2 linked regions of the Pseudovibrio sp. Tun.PSC04-5.I4 genome follow. The protein of the gene in region 2 interacts with the protein of the main gene of each other region in a pairwise test. Links are inferred from orthologs where the notes say so. Each region holds a gene or a part of one and is shown on either strand. Other genes may lie near its edges.

Evidence for each region. Proteins that work in one complex are often made in the same cells at the same time.
Region 1: the proteins of BLS62_RS19775 (region 2) and BLS62_RS19140 interact in binary tests that used the Escherichia coli proteins (3 or more experiments, as listed by UniProt). The link is inferred for Pseudovibrio sp. Tun.PSC04-5.I4 from one-to-one orthologs.

The regions. Positions count from the first base shown.
Region 1 is NZ_FNLB01000006.1:2,986,460-2,989,941, reverse strand. What follows is about bases 40-3,447. They hold BLS62_RS19140 ([protein-PII] uridylyltransferase), read right to left. Parts: upstream 3,069-3,447; coding sequence 240-3,068; downstream 40-239. Other genes in these bases: BLS62_RS19135 (helix-turn-helix domain-containing protein), read right to left, coding at 3,129-3,447; murJ (murein biosynthesis integral membrane protein MurJ), read right to left, coding at 40-233. Also shown: more of murJ, read right to left, coding at 1-39; more of BLS62_RS19135, read right to left, coding at 3,448-3,482.
Region 2 is NZ_FNLB01000006.1:3,124,336-3,127,155, forward strand. The notes cover bases 1-2,746. They hold BLS62_RS19775 (P-II family nitrogen regulator), read right to left. Parts: upstream 1,670-2,746; coding sequence 1,331-1,669; downstream 1-1,330. Other genes in these bases: BLS62_RS19770 (ammonium transporter), read right to left, coding at 1-1,308; BLS62_RS19780 (DUF924 family protein), read right to left, coding at 2,020-2,583; BLS62_RS32265 (sulfurtransferase TusA family protein), read left to right, coding at 2,688-2,746. Also shown: more of BLS62_RS32265, read left to right, coding at 2,747-2,820. UniProt on the Escherichia coli protein: Involved in the regulation of nitrogen metabolism. Regulates the activity of its targets by protein-protein interaction in response to the nitrogen status of the cell.

The DNA of each region.
Region 1 (3,482 bases), 140 kb from region 2 along the record:
TTTTCACCATCCTCCTCAACAGACCGCGCAAACAGCGGCACGAAGGCTGAGTTGAAAGCGCCCTCGGCAAAAAGTCGCCGAAACAAGTTTGGCAAACGGAAAGCAACCACGAAAGCATCTGCAACAGGGCCGGTGCCAACGAAGGCAGCCAACATCACATCTCGCCCAAACCCACATAAACGGCTTAGCATTGTTGCGCCACCAACTGTGGCGAAGCTTTTGAAAAGGCTCATAAAGAATCATTTACCTGCAGTTTTTTGAGATTTGCGACGAGAGCTGGTAGGTGCTTTTTGTGGCTTTTTGCCGTCAAAGGCATTTCTCAATCTATCGCGAATGGAATCCTGACGTCCCACATTGTGAACCTTCTGACCAGTCAAATCAGTCACGTAGAAAACATCGACTGCTTTCTCGCCAAATGTTCCAACGTGAGCGCTTGCGATATTCAGGTTCAACGCGGAAATCTCTGTCGTCAGATCACTCAGCAAACCAGCGCGGTCAAGGCCTGTTACTTCAAGTACCGTATAGCTCTCTGACCATGAATTACTAACAAGAACAGTGGTTTGTAGAGAGAACACCTTGTTTCGTGCATTGGCTTTCTGTGCCGCTGTCTTCATCTCAGGAATGGGAGAGGTTCCGCGCAGAGCTTCTTTGATCAAGCAACTAATCCGCTCACCACGTCTGTGCTCGTCTTCGTCTTCCGGCAATTCTCGGCTGATGTAGATAGTATCCAAAGCCAAGCCATCTTTGGTTGTATCAATATGTGCATCAACGATATTAGCGCCAGCTGCAAAACAAGCGCGAGCAATGGTGGAAAGAAGGCGCGGGTGATCCGGCGCAAGAACTGTAATTTCTGTAACACCTTCAAAGGCATGCGGTTCAACGGAAGTCGCAAGGTGCTCCTCCTCCGCATCAATTGTGCGAATAAGGTTTGCGTGGGTTATTTTGCTCTTCAAGTCGACGCGTAACCAGTAAGCCGGATAATGCCTGTTGAGGTAACTATCCAGTTCCTCATCCGTCCAGCCACTCAGGTTTTCAGCCAACTCTTGCTTAGCAAATTCAACATGTTGCTGCTTGCTCATGCGTCCGTGGCCACCACTCAAAATGGTTTCGCTTTCGTAGTATAACGTGCGCAGCAACTGACCTTTCCAACCGTTGAAAACGCCAGGACCAACAGCGCGGATGTCAGCAACCGTCAAAATGAGAAGAAGTTGCAGGCGTTCGAGACTTTGAACCTTACGGCAAAAATCCTTGATGGTTTTCGGGTCGCTCAAATCACGCGATTGCGCAACTGTGCTCATTTCGAGATGTTGTTCTATGAGCCACGCAACCGTGTCAGTCTCAGATCGAGAGAGACCAAGGCGCGGGCACATCCGCCGTGCAATCTTTGCGCCGGCGATGGAATGATCTTCTGGCCTGCCCTTTGCAACATCATGCAAAAGCATTGCAACATAAAGAACTTTCCGACTGTTGACTGCTTTGATGAGGTCAGTCGCCAGCGGATGATTGTCGCCGCCAAGTCCGCGTTCAATCTCTGAGAGAACTCCGACAGAGCGGATCAAATGTTCATCAACTGTGTAGTGGTGATACATGTTGAATTGCATCATCGCGACCACCTTCCGAAACTCAGGAAGGAACTGACCGAGGATAGACGATTCGTTCATTGCTCTAAGCACAGTTTCAGGATCGCTGCGGCTCGTCAAAGTTTTCAGGAACAAACGGTTGGCCTGTTCGTTCTTCCTAAAATCTGCGTTGATCAATTTGCGGGATCGACGAATCAGTTTCAGTAATTCCGGATGTAAATCCAAATTGGTTTTGTCGATCAGATAGAAAATCCGAATGAGATTGACTGGATCCTTGATAAAGACATCAGGATTTGCCGAAATAATTCGCCCATTCTCAACAAGGAAGTCCTTGGTTCCTTTGATAGATCGACGCTTGTGCCTGCTGCCGGGAACAAAGCTACCTATGAACCGCGAAATACTCGGAGCGGATTTCACATGTTGTTCTTCCAGTGCAGCTGCAAAAATACGCGTGAGATCTCCTACGTCTTTTGCAACAAGGAAGTAGTGTTTCATAAACCGCTCAACGGCGCGCATACCGGGATGATCCATATACCCAAGACGATCAGCGATTTCCTTTTGAAAATCAAAACTTAAGCGCTCTTCGGGGCGATTGGTCACAAAATGCAAGTGACAACGAACGGCCCACAGGAAGTCCTGACTCTTTCGGAACCGATTCAATACACGGCGAGAGAAAACACCCTTTGCAACAAGGCCTAACCCGTTGGGAACACGATAGAAATATTTGGCGATCCAGAACAGTGTGTTTAGATCTCGCATCCCGCCTTTGCCGTCTTTGATATTTGGCTCAACCAGATAACGGGAAGCCCCGTGACGTTCATGGCGCTCGTCGCGCTCAACAAGTTTAGCTGCAATAAATTCAGCACCGGTTCCGGAAACGATTTCTTTTTCATAACGGGACATAAGTTCTTGAAATAATTCAAGATTTCCCCACACATAACGGGCTTCGAGTATCGCCGTTCGAACGGTCATATCCTCTTTGCACTGCTTGATAGTCTCATCAAGATTGCGGGTAGAATGCCCAACCTTAAGCCCCATATCCCACAGCATATAGAGGATAAACTCAACGACCTGATCGCCCCAGGCTGTTTGTTTGTACGGCCAGAGAAACAGCAGATCCACGTCAGAATGCGGGGCAAGAGTTCCGCGCCCATACCCACCAACGGCAATCACACTGATGCGTTCAGATTTACTAGGATTTTCAATGGGATAGACGTGAGTAACCGCAAACTCGTAGATGACCTGAATAAGGTGATCCTGCACGCAGGAAAGGCGCTCTGCACAACGCCGCCCGAGAGAATCCTCCTTCAGATGTTCCTCAATCTTTATGCTGGCTGCTTTTTGAGTTGCCTTCAGCTTTGCAAGGACGTCACAGCGTAGCTTGAAATTGCTGCCATCACCATCATAAGCCTCAACCAACGCGTTGAGTTCGTTGAGAAGTGAGCTCGGGTCAATCAGTTGATCCACTTTGAGTTCTTCAGGCGTCATAACAGCAGTCCAGTTCAAAAAAGTCAGCAATTCGACTTTATAGAGCTTTGCCCAGTTAGACTAGATATTGTCGCGCGAGCTAACGACTCTTAATTGATGGATGAGATGCTCCAGAGACTCATCTGATAGCTTATTAATTTTAGTTGCCAGCATATTAGTGAGTTCGGTGGCGCGCGGTGTTAATCCACCCGTATCAATGGTGATCTTGGGGTTTGAGAGTTCTGCAAGCCGTTGTAATTCTTCGGCTTCATCCCAGATAACGTTGAAATAGGTTATAATGCGCTGAACCATATACCAAGTCGGTGTGCCGCGTTTTCCATGTTCAAGCGCACTCAAATATGCCGAGGAAACAGAAAGAGCTTCGGCCATTTCTTTCAGAGTGATTTGCTGCTTTACCCGCAGTTCTCTAACTTT
Region 2 (2,820 bases):
CTGCGAACCAGCTCCGAATTCTGGATATGCTTCGACACCTACTTCTGCTTTATCAAGGCCGAGGGCTTCTTGTTCTTCGCTGGCGCGAATGCCAATCGTCATTTTCATAAGCAGCCAAATTGCGCTTGAGGCTACAAAGACGAAGGCGCCGATGGAAACAATGCCGAGGAGCTGGATGCTGTAGGATGCATCTGAGTTGGTGAATGGAACCATGAAAGTTCCCCAGATGCCTGCGAGGAGGTGAACCGGGATTGCACCAACAACATCATCGATTTTCATTTTGTCGATGAGTGGCACGGCAAACACGACAATTGCGCCGCCAACAGAACCAATGAGCAAGGCTTGTGGCACAGTCGGGGCCAGTGGCTCAGCCGTGATGGAGACCAGACCGGCCAGTGCGCCGTTGAGGGCCATGGTCAAATCAACTTTTTTGTAGAGCAGCTGAGTGAGGACGATTGCGGTTAAAACACCTGCGACTGCTGACATATTTGTATTGGCGAAAATGCGGGAGACGTCTGTGATATCGCTGATCGTACCCATTGCGAGCTGCGATGCGCCGTTGAAGCCGAACCAGCCGAGCCACAAGATGTAAGTGCCCAGTGCCGCCAATGGCATGGACGAGCCCGGCATAACGTTGACCTGACCATTACGACCATATTTGCCTTTCCGTGCGCCAAGGATATTCGCGCCGGAAAGAGCAGCCCAGCCCCCTACAGAGTGAACAATTGTTGAGCCTGCAAAGTCAGAGAAGCCCAGTTGGTCCAACCAGCCTGCGCCCCATTCCCAGGAGCCGATGGTTGGATAAATCAGACCAGTGAGGGCCACTGTGAAGAGGAGGAAGGGCCACAATCTAACGCGCTCTGCCATTGTGCCGGAAACGATGGAGGCTGTTGTTGCAGCAAATACCATCTGAAAGAACCAGTCTGAGGCTGTTGAGTAGCCGGTATTCAGGGAATCTCCGCCCACCTGATCAAATGAGTAAGTGCCCAATGAGCCTATGAAGCCACCATCAACACCTGTGTACATGAGGTTGTAGCCCGCAACCCAGAACATCAGGCCTGAGATGGAATACAACGAGATGTTTTTCAGACATTGCATGGAAACGTTTTTGGTGCGGACGAGGCCTGCTTCCAGCATGGTGAAGCCGGCTGCCATCCACATGACCATAAAGCCGCCGATGAGGAAGAGCAGGGTGTTGAAGATGTAGGCGGTGTCTGCTGCAAGTGCGTACTTTTCTTCTGCCATAGCCGGGAGTGCTGACAGCGCCAGAAGTGCGGTTGCGCCAACAAGGGTGGTGGAGCGTTTCATGTTCTCTATCCCCATAAGATAATTAAATTGCGTCTGCGTCAGATTCGCCGGTGCGAATGCGGACGACCTGTTCAATGGAGTAAACGAAGATTTTGCCGTCACCGATCTGGCCGGTCTTTGCAGCGGAGCTGATGATCTCGACGACTTTGTCCGCCATGTCGGAAGTCACTGCGACTTCCACCTTTAGTTTGGGGAGGAAGGTGACGGCGTATTCTGTGCCACGATAAATTTCTGTGTGACCCTTTTGGCGTCCGTAGCCTTTGACCTCTGTAACTGTGAGGCCTTGAATGCCAACGCTGGTGAGTGCGTCGCGCACTTCGTCCAGCTTAAAGGGCTTAATAATTGCAATTACAATTTTCATGTCAGATTCCGTTCCCCTTTGTCATCGACTGCGCCGTAAAGAGGGTCTGAAGCCTCTTTGGGACCGGGAAAGCGCCCTGATTTTCAGGTTGTCTTGTAGAATGCCCGGCCGGCACGCTTACCCCTCATATTCAAGGAGCGTGCCAGTTTTCGGGACTACTGATTTTTACGTAATTTTTAATCAAGTCAAAGTTGAAATAGTATAATGATTTCTGTTGGTTGATTGAATCTAGAATTTCAAAAACTTAGTGAAGTTGGCTAATTTTCGAAGGTTATGGGCTGATAATAAAATAGGCAGCTCCTGTAATGAGAGCTGCCTAAAATGTGTTCAAAATAATGTATGGCTAATTTTTAGGCGCTGAAGCCGCCTGCGTCGAGGAAGTCTTGTTCTGCCTGAGTTGTCTCGCGGCTCAATGTCTTGTTGCGATGAGGGAAGCGGCCAAAGCGGCGGATCACATCCATGTGGATCAAGGCGTAATGGTAGGTGTCCTGATCACAATGTTTTTTGAAAAGGTCAACGCTGAGGTCCTGCATATCCATTTCCTCTGAATGCTCAAAGGGCAGGAAGAAGAACGAGCGATAACCGCCTGGGTAGGCAGCATAGAATTTGTTGTTGAGCGCTTCCTGTGCCACTTCGACGGCCTTGTCACCAAATGCAAAAGCCTTGGCTGAGCCGCGAAAGATGTTGCGTGGGAACTGGTCCAGCAGCAACAACAATGCCAGCGCACCGTGTGGGGTTGCCGTCCATTTATCGTACTGGCCCCGGCCCGCAGCTTCAACGTCATCTTCAAACTTTTCGCGGATTTCGTTGTCGAACTCTGCGCCGCCGTTGAACCATTTGGCGCCGCCAGCATTCCACCAAAATTCCAGAATTTCCAGAGCTCTGTTTGTGTTGACTGTTTTGTCCAGTTCCATAAGCGCCAATGTCCTATCCCCCAATAATAGCTTTACTGTTGTGTCAAAATTCGGTAGCTCAGCATCAAAACACTCTGCCACATATTCTGCTTTGGGTGAAACACTTGGCCGAAGACACTATTTTTCTTGACCTGAGAGGTCTCAATTGCCCTTTACCAGTGATGAAGACGCGCAAGCATCTGAAACGCATGGAAAAGGGAGACCAGTTGCTCGTAGAGGCGACTGATCCTATGTCTG